Regions from separate parts of the Streptomyces sp. NPDC052023 genome, predicted to be linked through region 4. Evidence: riboswitches for the same ligand, from Rfam matches in the RefSeq annotation. Region 4 holds a riboswitch; each other region holds the start of a gene.
What was found. Region 4 has a riboswitch for cyclic di-AMP ahead of ACIHCM_RS15550 (NlpC/P60 family protein). Riboswitches for the same ligand answer to the same signal wherever they lie in the genome.
Positions count from the first base shown of each region.

Region 1: another riboswitch for cyclic di-AMP. It lies ahead of ACIHCM_RS27415 (M23 family metallopeptidase); the one in region 4 lies ahead of ACIHCM_RS15550 (NlpC/P60 family protein).
Region 2: another riboswitch for cyclic di-AMP. It lies ahead of ACIHCM_RS07540 (LysM peptidoglycan-binding domain-containing M23 family metallopeptidase); the one in region 4 lies ahead of ACIHCM_RS15550 (NlpC/P60 family protein).
Region 3: another riboswitch for cyclic di-AMP. It lies ahead of ACIHCM_RS24850 (transglycosylase family protein); the one in region 4 lies ahead of ACIHCM_RS15550 (NlpC/P60 family protein).

Region 1 is NZ_JBIUBW010000016.1:118,104-122,269, reverse strand. It holds gene ACIHCM_RS27425 (HPr family phosphocarrier protein) at 1-19, shown strand, start outside; gene ACIHCM_RS27420 (GntR family transcriptional regulator) at 198-893, opposite strand; gene ACIHCM_RS27415 (M23 family metallopeptidase) at 1,082-1,834, opposite strand; cyclic di-AMP (ydaO/yuaA leader) riboswitch at 1,847-2,014, opposite strand; gene ACIHCM_RS27410 (M16 family metallopeptidase) at 2,216-3,604, opposite strand; gene ACIHCM_RS27405 (M16 family metallopeptidase) at 3,601-4,166, opposite strand, start outside.
Region 2 is NZ_JBIUBW010000003.1:3,916-8,081, reverse strand. It holds gene ACIHCM_RS07545 (SGNH/GDSL hydrolase family protein) at 1-772, opposite strand, end outside; gene ACIHCM_RS07540 (LysM peptidoglycan-binding domain-containing M23 family metallopeptidase) at 1,005-1,979, opposite strand; cyclic di-AMP (ydaO/yuaA leader) riboswitch at 1,984-2,139, opposite strand; gene ACIHCM_RS07535 (tyrosine-protein phosphatase) at 2,700-3,497, shown strand; gene ACIHCM_RS07530 (DUF6126 family protein) at 3,501-3,620, opposite strand; gene ACIHCM_RS07525 (helix-turn-helix domain-containing protein) at 3,617-4,166, opposite strand, start outside.
Region 3 is NZ_JBIUBW010000013.1:107,691-111,856, forward strand. It holds gene eno (phosphopyruvate hydratase) at 77-1,357, opposite strand; gene ACIHCM_RS24850 (transglycosylase family protein) at 1,919-2,617, opposite strand; cyclic di-AMP (ydaO/yuaA leader) riboswitch at 2,621-2,800, opposite strand; gene ACIHCM_RS24855 (transglycosylase family protein) at 3,018-4,118, opposite strand.
Region 4 is NZ_JBIUBW010000006.1:161,260-165,425, reverse strand. It holds gene ACIHCM_RS15560 (NlpC/P60 family protein) at 1-138, opposite strand, end outside; gene ACIHCM_RS15555 (hypothetical protein) at 599-952, shown strand; gene ACIHCM_RS15550 (NlpC/P60 family protein) at 1,067-2,248, opposite strand; cyclic di-AMP (ydaO/yuaA leader) riboswitch at 2,256-2,425, opposite strand; gene pcrA (DNA helicase PcrA) at 2,764-4,166, shown strand, end outside.

The DNA.
Region 1 (4,166 bases), on a different contig from region 4:
GCTTCCCGAGACCGTCTGACCCGCTGACGGCATTCCTGAAGCCGCGTCGCCCTTTCCGGGCGGCGCGGCTTCAGCCGTATTCCGGCCCGCTCGCCCGCGTTTTCGCAACTCGGCTCGTCAATAATTCCGGGAACGCCGAAAAGGGCAGCAAAAAGGCGCCGCCGCAGGATTTCGCTTCTTTGTATACGGTGCTCGTGTTAATGCCGTAGGCCCGACATGTTTACGGCATGTTGCGAAGTCCTCACACGGTCCGCGCGATCACCTTTTCCGGGGAAGCGGAGCCGGTGCGCGCCGGTCGCACGCTCGGCGTGCAGCGCCGTGACCGCCCGCGCCCGCTCACCGTCGCCGCGCGCCACCGCGTCCACGATCGCACCGTGCTCCGTCCAGGACTCCGCGGGGCTGACAGGCGCCTCCACGGCGTACATCCAGGCGATCTTGTGTCGCAGCTGGGTCAGCATCGCGATCAGGGCGGGGCTGCCGGAGGCCTGGGCGAGCGTCTCGTGAAACCAGCCGCCCAGCGAGCGCAGATCCTCGCTGCCACCCCGCCTGGCACGGTCCTGGCCCAGTCTGACCAGGCCGCGCAGCACCTTCAGATGGGCCTCGGTGCGCCGCTGCGCGGCCCGCGCGGCACCGAGCGGTTCCAGCAGCAGGCGCATCTCCAGCAGGTCGGCGGCCTCCTGCTCCGTCGGTTCCGCCACGCACGCGCCCGCGTGCCGCCGGGTCACCACGAAGCCCTCCGCCTCCAGCGTGCGCAGGGCCTCGCGAACGGGGACGCGCGAGACTCCGTAGCGGCGGGCGAGGAGTTCCTCGGTGAGCCGGCCGCCCCGCTCGTAGACACCCGCGACGATGTCGTCCCGGATGGCCGTGCACACCGAATGCGCCGGAATACGCATGACCGACCTCCGCCTTAATCCCCGTGCAACGTCGACGACTGACGTGTGTTCCGTGACTCTATTGCAATGGGCCGGGATTTCCGATGGCGGGCCGGAATCCATGGATATCTTTTGGACATACCGGCGCACGAAACGCCGAAAGCCCCGGCTCAGGGAGCCGGGGCCGCGGGAAGCGGGGCGATGCGCCGTCAGACGCCGACGCCGTGCGAGCGGAGGTAGGCGACCGGGTCGATGTCCGTGCCGTACTCGGCCGTCGTGCGGGCCTCGAAGTGCAGGTGCGCTCCGGTGACGTTGCCGGTGGCGCCGGACAGGGCGATCTGCTGCCCCGGGGTGACCGTCTGGCCCACCGAGACCGCGATGGACGACAGGTGACCGTACTGGGTGTACGTACCGTCGTTCATCTTGATCACGACTTGATTGCCGTACGCCCCGCCCCAGCCGGCCTCGACCACGGTGCCGGAGCCGACCGCGTGCACGGGCGTGCCGCTCGCGGCGTGGAAGTCGACACCCGTGTGGCTGCCGGAGGACCACAGCGCGCCGCCGGACCGGTAGCCGGTGGAGACGTAGGAGCCGCTGATCGGCGCCACGTAGGTGTTGAGGCGCTTGCGCTCGGCCTCGCGGGCGGCGCGCTCCTTGGCCTCGCGCGCCTCCTCGGCCCGCTCCTCCGCCCGCTTCTTCGCGGCGGCCTCGGCCTTCTTCTCCGCGGCGGCCTGCTTCTGGGCGGCGGCCTGGGCGTCTATCTGCTCGGCGACCGAGTCGCCGATGGTGATGACCGGGAGCAGGCCGGTCTGCTCGGCCGCGGGCTCGGCGGCGAGCGCGGGAGCGGCCAGGGTGCCGATGACACCGGTGGTGGTGAGCGCCGCGACACCCGCCGCGCGGGCGGTGGTGCGCTTCATCCGGCTGGGACGGCGATGCTTCCCGGTGGCGCGCGTGAACGCCATGTGGTGGCTGGTCCTTTCCTTCCCTCTCGCCTACCGGGTTAGCTGACGGGTTCGGAGCAGGAAGGTCTCCTACGGACTCCCTCGCTGGGCGCGCGGGCGTCCGATTCACCCCAGGGACTTCATGGTTGGGTCCCCGGCTCCCCTGGCTCGCGCCGTACGGGGACTCGGCGATGACTGTCCGGTGCCGCGGGTGCGGCGCACTGCCTGACGGACAGCCCGGATGACGCTAAGCGGGACATCTTTCAATCCCCAAACGCAATCCGGCGTTTGTAGCGCATCCCACAGGTCAGACAGGCAACCTCCGCCCCAATCCGGACATAGAGGGGCCCTGGTGACGCATCCGTCACCAGGGCCCCTGCGCGCGCGTGCCCTCCGCGGCCTCTACTCGGCCGCCACGACGGTGACTTCACCGATGCCGAGGGCCTCGACGGGCTCCTTGATCTGCGCCGCGTCACCGACGAGGACCGTCACCAGCCGGTCTGCCGGGAAGGCGCTGACGACCGCCGCGGTGGCCTCGACGGTCCCCGTGGCGGCGAGCTGCTGGTACAGCCTCGCCTGGTAGTCGTCGGGCAGGTGCTGCTCGACCTGGTCGGCGAGGGTCCCCGCAACGGCCGCGGCGGTCTCGTACTTCAGCGGCGCCACACCGACGAGGTTCTGCACGGCGACGTCCCGCTCGGCGTCCGTGAGGCCGTCCGCGGCGAGCGTGCGCAGCACCGTCCAGAGGTCCTCCAGCGCGGGGCCGGTGTTCGGCGTGTCCACGGAGCCGCTGATGGCGAGCATGGCGGCACCGCTGCCGTCGGGAGCGGAACGCAGTACCTGGCCGAACGAGCGCACCCCGTAGGTGTAGCCCTTCTCCTCGCGCAGGACGCGGTCCAGGCGGGAGGTGAGGGTGCCGCCCAGGCAGTACGTGCCGAGCACCTGGGCCGCCCATACGCGGTCGTGCCGGTCGGGACCGACCCGGCCGATCAGCAGCTGGGTCTGGACCGCTCCGGGACGGTCCACGATCACCACGCGGCCGGTGTCGTCGGCGGTCACCGGCGGCACGGGGCGCGGCTGCGCCTGGGAGCCGCTCCAGGCGCCCAGGGTCTCGCCGAGCAGTGCGTCGAGGTCCACGCCCGTGAGGTCGCCGACGACCACGGCGGTGGCCGTGGCGGGGCGGACGTGCCGCTCGTAGAAGGCGCGTACGGCGGCGGAGTCGATCTTCGCGACCGTCTCCTCGGTGCCCTGGCGCGGCCGGGACATGCGCGAGGCCGCCGGGAACAGCTCCTTGGAGAGCTCCTTGGCGGCCCGCCGGGCCGGGTTGGCCAGCTCGTGCGGGATCTCGTCGAGGCGGTTGCGGACCAGCCGCTCGACCTCGCTGTCGGCGAACGCGGGAGCCCTGAGGGCGTCGGCCAGCAGGCCGAGGGCCTTGGGCAGGCGGGAGACCGGCACCTCCAGGCTCAGCCGGACCCCGGGGTGGTCCGCGTGCGAGTCCAGGGTGGCGCCGCAGCGCTCCAGCTCGGCCGCGAACTCCTCGGCGGAGTGCTTGTCGGTGCCCTCGGAGAAGGCCCGCGCCATGATCGTGGCGACGCCGTCCAGGCCGGCCGGCTCGGCCTCCAAAGGCGCGTCCAGCAGCACCTCCACGGCGACGACCTGCTGGCCGGGCCGGTGGCAGCGCAGCACCGTCAAGCCGTTGTCCAGCGCCCCGCGCGTGGGGGCCGGGAACGCCCAGGGGCGGGCCTCGCCCGCCTGCGGCTGGGGGTGGAAGTCCATCGTGGCGAGCTCGGTCACTTGGCCGCCTCCTCGGTGTCGTCGCCGGCGGCGGCCGGCGCGGCGTCGGTGTCGTCGTCTGCGTCGGTCTCGCCGGCTTCGGTGGCCGTGGGCTCGTAGACGAGTACCGCGCGGTTGTCGGGCCGCAGGCGTGCCTTGGCGACCTCCTGGACCTCCTCGGCCGTCACCTCCAGGACGCGCCGCACGGCGGTGAAGGCGAGCTTGGGGTCGCCGAACAGCACCGCGTACCTGCAGAGTTCGTCGGCGCGGCTGGCGACCGTGCCGAGCCGGTCCAGCCACTCGCGCTCCAACAGGGCCTGCGCGCGTTCCATTTCCTCGGCCGTCGGGCCCTCCTCGGCGAACCGGGTGAGCTCCTCGTCGATGGCCGCCTCGATGACCGGCACCTCGACGTCCCCGGACGTCTTCACGTCCAGCCACCCCAGGGAGGGCGCTCCGGCCAGCCGCAGCAGGCCGAACCCGGCCGCGACGGCGGTACGGTCCCGTCGTACCAGCCGGTTGTACAGGCGGGACGACTCGCCGCCGCCGAGGATGGTGAGCGCGACATCGGCCGCGTCGCACGCGC
Region 2 (4,166 bases), on a different contig from region 4:
CGATCCGCATCTTGATGTCGTCCGGCGACAGCATGCCCTTGGCCGTGACGTGGTCGCCGGAGGACTGACCGCGCAGCCGCCGGCCGATCCACGGCACCAGGTACTCACGCGCCCAGTACACGTCGTCCCGGCGCACGTCGAGGGTGCCCCGCGGCGGAAGCGGCGGCCAGGGCTGCTCCGGGTCGGCGGGGACGGCGAGGCGTAGGGCCTGACCGGCGCGCAGCGCCACCCGCGTGTGCCCCTCGGGAGACAGGTGCAGCCGGTCGTGGTCCCACGCTCGGCGGTCCTGGACGGACTTGAGCGACCACAGGTCGAGCACCGGGCAGCCGTACCGGTCGGCGATGGCCCGCACATGGCCGTTGTAGGTGGCGATCTTGCCGCGCAGATGCCTGAGCACGGGGACGCCCCGGGTGTCGAAACCGGTCGTCACCAGGACGGTGCCGACGGCGGCGGTCAGCGCGGCGACCGCCGTCTCGAAGCGCTCGGCCACGTCGTCGGGGTCGGTGCCCGGGCGGATGATGTCGTTGCCGCCGGCGCAGAACGACACCAGGTCCGGCCTGAGTTCGACGGCCCTCGGGATCTGTTCCGCCACGATCTGGTCGAGCAGCCTGCCGCGCACGGCGAGATTGGTGTACTGGAAGTCGCCCTCGGGACGGCGGTCCGCGAGCAGTACGGCGAACCGGTCGGCCCAGCCGACGAACGCCCCGTCGGGGCCGGGGTCGCCGACGCCCTCGGTGAAGCTGTCCCCCACCGCCACGTACGACCCGATCACTGATCTGCTGTCACTCTTCGAATCGTCTGCCACGTCGGGACATGATTCCCCTTCGAATGTGACCTACGCGACCGTAGGAAGGGGTTGACGGACGGTGAGAAAGGCCACGGCCAAAGGATTGGTCAACTGCGGAATAACGCCGTAGGCCCGCAACGACCGCAGGCACCGAACGCACCGAAGGCCGGACCCGGGGATCGGGGTCCGGCCTTCGGTGGCGTGAGCGGCGCGTGCGTCAGCCGATCGAGACGCCCTTGGAGGCGAGGTAGGCGACCGGGTCGACGTCCGAGCCGTAGTCCGGCGTGGTGCGGATCTCGAAGTGCAGGTGCGGGCCCGTGGAGTTGCCGGTCGAACCGGAGAGGCCGATCTGCTGGCCCGCGGTCACGCTCTGGCCGCTGGCGACGGAGAGCGAGGACAGGTGGGCGTACTGGGCGTAGTAGCCGTCGGCGAGCTTGATGACGACCTGGTTTCCGTACGCGCCGGCCCAGCCCGCGGAGACGACCGTGCCCGCGCCGACGGCCTTCAGCGGGGTGCCGGTCGCGGCGGCGAAGTCGACGCCCGTGTGGTAGCCGCTGGACCACATGCTGCCTGCCACGCGGTAGGCGGTACCGACGCCGGCGCCGTCCACGGGGGCGGAGAAGCCGGTGGAGGTGGCGGTCTCCGCGGCCTGGGTGGAGGCCGGGGCCTCGGACGTGTTCGCCGCGGCTTCGGACGCGTTCGAGGACTGCGACGCCTCGGTCGTGGCCGGCGATGCGGCCGGGGCGGAGGGAGCGGCGGCGGACGGCGCGGTCGGCTGCTTACCGCCGCTCGCCGCTGCCTTCGCGCCGATCGTGAGCTTCAGACCGGGGTGGATGAGCGACGGGTCCTGACCCACCGCCTCACGGTTGTCCTCGTAGAGCCGCTGCCAGCCACCGCTGACGTTCTGCTCGTCGGCGATCTTCGAGAGGTAGTCGCCGACCTTCACCGAATACGTCCGCACACCGGCCTTCTTGGCGGTGGACTGCTTTTCGGCGGACTGCTGCTGCACTGCCGTCTTTTGGACCGGGACCGACTGAACGGCCTTCTCCGCGGCGGACTGGGGGGTGGCGGCGTGGGCGCCGGCGGCCCCCATCAGCGGGAGGGCGAGTGCGGCGCCACCGGTTCCGGCGACGGCGATGGAACGGGTGAAGCGCTGGGTCTTCGGACGGCGGTGCTTACCCTTCGCGGGCATGGCGAATTCCTCTCCGGCGCCTGCGAGGTGAGCTGTCGGGTGCGGACTGGAGATGTCCGGCCGCGTCGGGACGAGGCTTTACCCCGAGCCGTTCCGGGAACCGGAACAGGCAACTACCTGTGGGTCCCCCGCTCCTGCCGAACACGGGTGGGTTTGCGCGGGCACCGGGCGGCGGCAGGATTAGGCGTCCGCCCGGATCGGTGTGGAACGTAAGCGACCGCGACGCAACGGGACAAGCAAGAGGTTCCGCCGGAACGCCGTTTTCGTGATCCGTTCACCCGAATTCCGGTCACACTCCGTGCATCGGAGAGCGTGTGATTTCCGTAAACGCCCTTAAAAGGCACGTGAATTACACATGCATGACAAACGACGCTCGGTCACGGATATGACGCTGCTCACGTGACCCTGCTCCAGGTTTCCTTATTTGAGAGAGAGTTGGAAAGAAGGGCCTAATTCGGACAGACAGCCTAGATGGGATTCTTGGAGGAAAAACAGTCACACCCGGTTCAGGATGCGGCCCCCGTCGCACCATGAAGACATCCCGCGCATTTCGCCCGATTCGCCACATTGGTACAGCGCTGTCGGGTGTACGGCTCGCGGGCGCAGTTCGTGCTCCCCTGACCGCCTCAGGACAACTCATGGCCGGGGAAATCCGTGTCGTATCGTCAAGACGTGCCCGTCGACGAGCCGCGCCGACGGGGCCGATGGGAGGGAGCCCCCGTGACGCAGCACGTGCCGTCGACCGAGCCCGAACTGGCCGGAGTGCGCAACTTCCGTGACGTGGGCGGACTGCCGACGGTGGACGGGCGCAGGGTGCGGCAGGGAGTGCTGTTCCGCAGCGGCCACCTCGCCCACGCGACCGCGCAGGACGCCACGTTCCTCGCCTCACTGGGGCTGCACACGATCTTCGACTTCCGTAACGCCGCGGACCAGAGGCTGGAGGGCCCGGACATCGAGCTGCCGGGTGTGCGCAACGTCAACCTGCCGCTGTCCGACCCGGCGGACGGCGCGGAGTTCTGGAAGATGGTCCGGGACGGCGACGTGGAGCAGCTGCGGGAGGTCCTGGCCGACGGCAGGGCCGCGGACCGGATGGTCACCTCGTACCGCATGATCGTCAAGGAGCGCACCGCCGAGCACTCCCAGGTGCTGCACGCGATCGCCGAGGACAGCGTCCCCGCGCTGATGCACTGCGCGGCGGGCAAGGACCGCGCCGGGCTGTCGATCGCCGTCACGCTGCTCGCGCTGGGTGTGGAGCGCGAGGCGATCCTCGCCGACTACCTGGAGTCCAACGCCAAGCACCGCCGCTACAAGGTGCACCGGGGCGGCAGCTCCGCCTCGGCGTACTCCCCGGAGGTCATGGAGCTGCTCAGCCCGCTCTTCGACGCGCGCGCCGAGTATCTGACGGCGGCGTTCGAGACCGTCGAGGAGACCTGGGGCGACGTCGACACCTACCTGGCGCAGGGGCTCGGCGTAGCCCCCGGGACCCGGGAACGACTGCGCGAGCGCCTGCTCGACTGACCTCTACTTGGCGCCGACCTCGAAAAGCAGATAGAGGAAGCCGGCGAAGAGGTGTCCCGCCACGAGGTAGATGACGAACCGGACCCAGATACCCCGGGGAATCTTCCCCTCGGTGTCTCTCATGGCATGTCTCCCGTGGTAGGGCCGAGGCAGAGCGCGGCCGTGGGGCTCTGCAGCAGGGTGTGGACGAAGAGGAGGTCGACCCCGCCCGGGTCCTCGGCGGCGATGCGGTGCGGGGTCAGGGAGTCGAAGTGGGCGCTGTCGCCCGGGCCGAGCCGGTGCGCGGCATCCCCGAGGCGCAGCCGCAGCCGTCCCTGGAGGACGTACAGCCACTCCTCACCGGCGTGCACCCGCACGATGTCGCCCTGCGAGCCGTAGGGCACATGCACCCGCAGGGCCTGCATGCCCCGCCCGGAGGCGCCCGCCTGCCAGTACGTCCAGCCGCCGGCGCCGCTCGGCTCCATGTCGGCGGCCCGCACGACGGCGTCCCGGTCGGCGACCGTCTCGCCGAGCAGCTCCGAGACGGTCGTACCGTAGATACGGGCGAGGGCCAGCAGCATCGGCAGCGACGGCTGGCGCTGCCCGGTCTCCAGCCGGGACAGATGGGCGGGCGAGAGCCCGGCCGAGCGAGCGGCGGCCTCCAGGGTGAGGGAGGCGCGCCGGCGCAGT
Region 3 (4,166 bases), on a different contig from region 4:
ACGCGCGTACGTCCCCGCACACGGTACGGGACCGGGTGCGGGGACGTACGTACGACGCTTCCTACGAGGGCGTCGCTCAGCCCTTGAAGCGCGGGAAGGCGCTGCGGCCGGCGTACACCGCGGCGTCGTCGAGGATCTCCTCGATACGCAGCAGCTGGTTGTACTTGGCGACGCGCTCGGAACGGGCCGGGGCGCCGGTCTTGATCTGGCCGCAGTTGGTGGCGACGGCGAGGTCGGCGATGGTGACGTCCTCGGTCTCGCCGGAGCGGTGGGACATCATGCACTTGAAGCCGCTGCGCTGGGCCAGCTCGACGGCGTCCAGGGTCTCGGTGAGCGAGCCGATCTGGTTGACCTTGACCAGCAGGGCGTTGGCGGCGCCGTCCTCGATGCCGCGGGCCAGGCGCTCCGGGTTGGTGACGAACAGGTCGTCGCCGACGAGCTGGACCTTGTCACCGAGCTTGTCGGTGATGGTCTTCCAGCCCTCCCAGTCGTCCTCGAACAGCGGGTCCTCGATGGAGACGAGCGGGTACGCGTCGACGAGCTCCGCGTAGTACTCGGTCATCTCGGCGGCCGAGCGGTCCTTGCCCTCGAAGGTGTAGACGCCGTCCTTGTAGAACTCGGACGCGGCCACGTCGAGGGCCAGGGCGATCTGCTCGCCGGGCGTGTAGCCGGCTTCCTTGATCGCCTCCAGGATGAGGTCGAGGGCCTCGCGGTTGGAGCCGAGGTTCGGGGCGAAGCCGCCCTCGTCGCCGAGGCCGGTGGCCAGGCCCTTGCCCTTCAGCACCTTCTTGAGGGTGTGGTAGACCTCGGCGCCCCAGCGCAGGGCCTCGGAGAAGGACTCCGCGCCGATCGGGGCGATCATGAACTCCTGGATGTCCACGTTGGAGTCGGCGTGCGAGCCGCCGTTCAGGATGTTCATCATCGGCACCGGCAGCAGGTGCGCGTTGGGGCCGCCCAGGTAGCGGAACAGCGGCAGGTCGCTGGCCTCGGAGGCGGCGTGCGCCACGGCGAGCGAGACGCCGAGGATGGCGTTGGCGCCGAGGGAGCCCTTGTTGTCGGTGGCGTCCAGGTCGAACATCGCCTGGTCGATCAGGCGCTGCTCGGTGGCGTCGTAACCGACCAGCTCCGGGCCGATCTGCTCGATGACGGCGAGGACGGCCTTCTCGACGCCCTTGCCGAGGTAGCGGTTGGGGTCGCCGTCGCGGAGCTCGATGGCCTCGAAGGCGCCGGTGGAAGCGCCGGACGGAACGGCGGCACGACCCGTGCTGCCGTCGTCGAGGCCGACCTCGACCTCGACCGTGGGGTTGCCTCGGGAGTCCAGGATTTCCCGGGCTACGACGACGTCGATGGACGGCACGAGCATCTCCTTCGTGGATGTGACGCGGTTTAGCAGGACCGCAGCGGCTCTGCGAGACGAGCCTAACCGCCTCCGTGCGATCGGCCAGCCGGTCGCCCATCTCGTGGACGGAACCGAGAGTAAATTGTTTCCGAACGAAACAAAGACGGGGGCGCACGGGGTGGGAAGCGGGGGGTGAGGGGGCGGGGGGCCGGCGGACGGCGACCCGGGGGACGCCGGATGGCCGAGACCGCGGGGCAGGTGGATGTCCGGTGGGCGGCATCGGCGCGGTGCACGGGCGATGAAGGGCCGGGACCCCAGGCGAGCGCGTGTCCTTGCGGGTGGCATCGGCGCGGCGCGCGGCCGGCATGCAGGGCGAGGGGGCGCCTGGGGCGGCGCACGGCTGAGACAGGGGGGCGGCTGACCGACGATCCCGATAGCGGCGCACCGATGCGGGGCGTAAAAAAGCCCCGCCCCGGTGCGTACGGGGGAACACGCACCAGGGCGGGGAGCCCGTGGGGACGGGGGGTGACCCTCACGGGAGCCTCTGGGGCCTCCGGCGGGCCGGCGGCGTACGCCGTCCTACTTCAGGTGCAGCTGCTGACCCGGGAAGATGAGGTCGGCGTCCTCGACGATGTCCTTGTTCAGCTGGAACAGCTTCTCCCAGCCACCCTTGACGTCGTGCTCGGCGGCGATGGTGCTGAGGGTGTCACCCTCGGCGACCTTGTACTCGCCGTCGCCCTTCTTCACCTTGTCGCCGGTCGGCGTGGTGACCGTCTCCTTCGCGGCCGGACGCTCCTCGGAACGCGAAGCCGGCTGCTCCTCGGTCGCCCGCGTGCTGGTGTCGGTGCTCTGCGACTCGTTCGCGGCGGAGCCGCTGTCGGTGGAGCCACCGCCGGTGTACGCGGCGTTCGACAGGCCCGTGCCGCAGACCGGCCAGGCACCCTTGCCCTGGCCCGCGAGCACCTTCTCGGCGATCTGGATCTGCTGCTCCTTGGAGGCCTGGTCGGCCGTGGAGGCGAACTGCGTGCCGCCGTACGCGGCCCAGGTCGAGGCGGAGAACTGCAGACCGCCGTAGTAACCGTTGCCGGTGTTGATGGACCAGTTGCCACCGGACTCGCACTGGGCGACGGTGTCCCACTCGGAGGCCGTGGCGGCGGAGGCGCTGCCGGCGGCCATCAGCGGCGCGGCGACGGCGGCGGCACCGGTGACGCCGACCGCGGCGATGGCGCGAACGGCCTTGGACGGACGACGGTGCTTGCCCTTGCTGGAAAACAGCATGGTTGATCCCCTCACCGACGCCTGCGAGGTGAGCTGTCGGGTTCGGGCCGGTTGAGTTGCCCGGCCACACCTCCCTGGGAGGCGTGGCTTCACCCCAAGCCGGTTCCGGCGCTGAGTCTCCTCAACTGCCGGGCCCGGCACCTACCTTGGGTCCCCCGCTCCTGCCTACGGCGCTTGACGCGACGACTGTTCCCGGCCGGCCGCTGGCAGGATTCGGCGTTGCGGCAACCGGGGCTCGTGTTGACGAGCGGTCATGACCGTAGACAGGCGATCGACGGAATTTCAAAGACGATCAGGGCTTCTGAGACTCATCCCACACTTTCGCCAAAACGGACATTCAGCTCGAAGTGTGACGTGAACTCCCGCCGCCCGCAGGCCGTTTCCGGGCCTGCTCGCCGGCCTACTCCGCCCGGATGTCGAGCTCCTGACCGGGGACGATGTGGTCGGGGTCGGCACCGAGGGCGTTCTTGTTCCCGGCGTACAGCGCGGCCCATCCGCCTTGCACGTCAAGGGAGTCGGCGATGCTCCAGAGGCTGTCGCCGTCCCGGACCGTGTATGAACCGTCGACGGCCGCGCGGGTGCCGGCGGCTCCGCGCGAGGCATGCCGCCCGGCGGACTCTCCGGACCTGCCGTCACCCTCGTCCGCGCTGCCCCCTCGGTGCTTGCCGGTGCCGAGGGCTCCGGTGTCGGTGAGGTTCGAGGTGCTCGGCATGCCCGAAGGCACGTCGGAAGACGGGGAACTTGAGGGGGATTCGCCCGATTCAGGGGATTCGCTGGAGCTGGGGGATCCACTGGAATCGGGAGAGGTGGATCCGCCGGCCTCCTGGGAGGTGGAACCGTCGGACGGGCGGGATTGGCCGGATTCGCCGGATTCAGTGGAGTCCGGGGAATTCGTTGGGTTTGCCGGACTCGATGGCTTCGCGGAATCCGTGGGCGCACCGGAACCATGCGACTCATCGGCGTCGCTGGAGCCGCCGGAACCGCTGGAGCCGTCGGCATGGCTACGGCCGGACGAGTGGGACAAGCCGAGCGAGTTGGACAGACTTCCCGAATCGCTGGATCTCGTATGCGACGGCGTACTGGAGGCGTCACCGGCCACCCCCGTGTCGACCGCGGCCGACTCGGTGTCCACATCGAGCCCCACCAGCGGCCCGCAGGTCGCCCACGCGCCCACGCCCTGGTCCGCGAGGACCTTCTCGGCGACGGCGATCTGCTGCGAACGACTGGCCCGGTCCGCGCTCGCGGCGTACATGAGGCCGCCGTACTTCTCCCAGTCCTGCTGGGAGAGTTGCAGCCCGCCGTAGTAGCCGTTGCCCGTGTCGGCGCTCCAGGAGCCACCGGTCTCGCACTCCGCGACCCGGTCCCATGTCGTTCCGCCGGCGGCGCTCGCACCGGTGGCGCCGAGGAGCGGGATGGCGATGGCGGAGCCGGTCACTCCGGCCGCGACGACAAGAGCGGGTGCCTGGCGGGGGCGACGGTGACGACCGTTCCCGGAGAGCATGCGGGGACCTTTCGCGCGACAGCGGGGATCTGCGCGGCAGGTGAAACA
Region 4 (4,166 bases):
CGGCGTCAGCTGAGGCTCGGCGTGACCGGTCCCCTCGAGACCCGTCGCGGTCGCCGCGCCCGCAAGGGCGATCGTCGCCGCCGTGCGGGCCCTGGTGCCGGGGGCCGAGCGTGGTCGGGGCTTGCGGTGCGCTGCCACGTGGACTGCACGTCCTTTCGTACGACTCGGGCGACCGCCGGTTCCGTGCGGCCACCGGTTGGAGGTACGACCGCTCCGGGGCGGCTGACGCGTCCGGCGGCGCCCCGCACAGGGGATGCGGGGCGCCGCCGGACCTTCTCGGCGGTGGTGCCCGGCTGCCGCCTCTGGCCAGGGGCGGTGGTGGGGTGCCGGTCACCTGGTGGAGGACGCTAAACCCGGGCGTGTCGGCGTGGTGACGTCTTGTGCGGAAGTGACGGCAGAGGAGCGGCGGGTGACCGTATGTGACCGAGATCGCGATTCGGGGCCATCGTCTTCACGCAGTGCGATGACCGATGCGGCGATTCCGGGGCGGGTGGAAGCCCGAGGATGCTATGGGGCGCATATATGCAGCCGCCGGGTGGGCGTGCCGTGGGTGACCCGGTGTCGGGGGCCCGATGCCCCCTCATTAGGCTCCGGCCCCATGGACGTACTCATCCACCTCTTCGTCGGCCTGCACATCATCGGCATCGCCTCCCTGCTCGGTGGCTTCCTCACCCAGATGAAGGCGATGGGACAGGGCACCGCACGATTCGTCCCCGCGATGCTGCACGGCGCGCTGACCATGCTGGTCACCGGCGTGATCCTGGTGGGCCTCAACCAGGCCGACGACCAGCCCGTCGACAACATCAAGATCGGCGTGAAGCTGGCGCTGCTGATCGTGATCCTCGGCCTCGTCTATGTGAAGCGGGACGACGAGAAGGTGGACAAGGGCATGTTCGGCCTGGTGGGACTCCTGACCACGGCGAACGTCTTCATCGCCGTGCTCTGGACCTGACGATCCGCCCCACGCGCGCGTGCCGCGGAAATCCGCCGCACGCGCGCGTGCCCTTCGACGGCCTCCCCGGAGAGCGTCCCGGAGCGCACGCCGGAGCGCCTTTCGGCGCCGGTGTCAGGCCGGGCGGACGACGCTGTGGATGGAGGACTCGCCGTCGTAGAAGACCGACTCCTCGCGGACGTACGTGCCCGGCTTCGGGGCGTGGATCATCATGCCGTTGCCGATGTAGAGGCCGACGTGGGTGACGTCGTCGTAGAAGAACACCAGGTCGCCCGGCCGGGCGGCGGCGACGGACACCGTCGTTCCGGCGTTGACCTGGTCGTAGGTGGTGCGGGGGAGCGAGACGCCGGCGGCCTTCCACGCGGCCTGGGTCAGGCCGGAGCAGTCGTAGGACTCGGGGCCGGTGGCGCCCCAGACGTACGGCTTGCCGATCTGTGCGCGGGCGAAGGCGAGCGCCTTCTCCGCCTTGGTGCCGTACGCGGAGTCCGGCGTGGAGGTGCCGGAGCCGGCCTCGGTGCCCGCGCCCGCTGAGCCACCGCCGCCCGCCGACTCCTGCTCCTGCTGAGCCGCCTCCTGGCGCCGCTGCTCCTCCGCCTGCTGCCGGGCGAGCTCGGCGGCCTTGCGCTCGGCCTCCTCCTGCTTCTTCTTCTCGATGGCCGCGAGGCGGGCCTTCTCCTCGGCGGTCAGCTCCGACAGCAGGGTCCGCGCGTCGGCCAGCTTCTTCTGGACGGTGGCCTTGGCCGTGCGCAGATCGCTCTGCGACTCGGTGAGGGTGTCCAGGCTCCGGGTGGCCTCCTGCCGCTTCTTCATCGTCGCGGACTGCTCGGTGAAGTACTCGTCGACCGCGTCCTTCTGATGGCTGGTCAGGCGGCCCATCAGCTGGCTCTGGTCGAAGTAGTCCTGCGGGGAGTCGGCGAGCAGGAAGGTGGCGGTGTCGGGGACCGAGGCCCCGGTGCGGTACTGGGCGGCGGCGTACGTCCCCAGTTCCTCACGCGCCTCGTTCAGTTTCTGTGTGCGCTGGGCCACGTCGTCCAGGAGGGTGTCGACGCGCTTGCGCTGTTTCGCGGTCTTCTCCTTGGCCGCGTTGTACTTCTCGGTCGCCGACTCCGCCTGGCGGTAGAGATCGTCGACCTTCTTCTCGACCTCCTCGAGGCTCGGCTTGTCGTCGGCCGAGGGCTCGGCGTTGGCGGTCTGGGAGAGCAGGGCCACGGAGGTCAGGGCAGCGGTGGCGAGGGCCGGGGTGCGTATGCCTGCTACCCGCGCGCCGGTGGAGCGCGACTTGCGGTGCGACGCCAAAGGAGGCGACTCCTTCCATCTGCCGCCTACCGGGTTAGCTGTCGGGTTCGGGCGGGTGGTTCGGAAGGGTTGCCCTACGGCCCGCTCCCAGGAGGGATATGGGCCGATTCACCCCAAGTTCGGTTGGGTCCCCGGCTCCGGCTGCCTTGGGCGCACCGGACTCGGCGGAGGCCGCACGGCCCGGCGACGTTCGCCGGTGAGAGTCGGGCGGCCTGCCCGGCACGGTAGCCAACTTGTGTGGCCCGTGTGAAGGTTGGTGGGTGATATGCCCGATACATTTTCGTGACCTTCAGTCAGCCGTCACGGCCCGCGTGAGAGCGTGTTCGGACGGTGAGGGTGTGGTGGGTGCGGGTGCGGATGGGTGCGGGTGCGGGTGCGCGAGATCGTCCCCGTGGGGCGCCCGCCTCTCTCGTGTCCGGATCCGGCCCCCTCGGAGAGATCATCCGGCTTCAGGGCCCGGCATCTTTTCGGGGTGGCCACGGGTTGTCGGTGGGGCGCCCTAGACTCGGAGAGCGATGAGCAGCCTCTTTGACGACAGCTTCCTGGCGGACCTCCAGGCCCCACGGGCCCGCGAGGAGCCTCCGCCGCCGCCCGAGGACGATCACGCTCCGGAGCCGCTTCCGGACGATCTGTTCGGCGGGAAGTTCGACGCACCCCCGGACCGGGACGCCTACTACCGCGACGGCGCCCCGCGCCCCGCCCTGGACTCCGCCGCGCTTCTGGAGGGGCTGAACGACAACCAGCGTGCCGCCGTGGTCCACTCCGGCTCCCCCCTGCTCATCGTGGCCGGCGCCGGCTCCGGAAAGACCCGCGTCCTCACCCACCGCATCGCCCACCTCCTCGCCGAGCGTGGGGTGCATCCGGGCCAGATCCTCGCGATCACCTTCACCAACAAGGCCGCGGGCGAGATGAAGGAGCGCGTCGAGCAGCTCGTCGGCCCCCGGGCGAACGCGATGTGGGTGATGACCTTCCACAGCGCATGCGTGCGCATCCTGCGCCGGGAGTCCAAGAAGCTCGGCTTCACCTCGTCCTTCTCGATCTACGACGCCGCCGACAGCAAGCGTCTGATGTCGCTGGTCTGCCGCGACCTGGACCTCGACCCCAAGCGCTTCCCGCCCAAGTCCTTCAGCGCCAAGATCAGCAACCTCAAGAACGAGCTGATCGACGAGGAGGACTTCGCCGCCCAGGCCACCGACGGCTTCGAGAAGACCCTCGCCCAGGCCTACGCGCTGTACCAGTCCCGTCTGCGCGAGGCGAACGCCCTCGACTTCGACGACCTGATCATGACGACGGTCAACCTGCTCCGCGCGTTCCCGGACGTCGCCGAGCACTACCGCCGCCGCTTCCGGCACGTCCTGGTCGACGAGTACCAGGACACCAATCACGCCCAGTACGCCCTCGTGCGCGAACTCGTCGGCACCGGCGAGCGCGCCGCCGAGAACGTCGACGTGCCGCCCGCCGAGGGCGACCTCGAGCCCGCCGAGCTGTGCGTGGTGGGTGACGCCGACCAGTCGATCTACGCCTTCCGCGGCGCGACCATCCGCAACATCCTCCAGTTCGAGGAGGACTACCCGGACGCGACCACGATCCTGCTGGAGCAGAACTACCGCTCCACCCAGACGATCCTCTCCGCGGCCAACGCCGTCATCGAGCGCAACGAGTCCCGCCGCCCCAAGAACCTGTGGACCAACGCGGGGACGGGCGCGCGCATCACCGGCTACGTCGCCGACACCGAGCACGACGAGGCGCAGTTCGTCGCCGACGAGATAGACCGACTCACCGACGCGGGCGACGCGAAGGCGGGCGACGTCGCCGTCTTCTACCGTACGAACGCCCAGTCCCGTGTCTTCGAAGAGATCTTCATCCGCGTCGGACTGCCCTACAAGGTCGTCGGCGGCGTCCGCTTCTACGAGCGCAA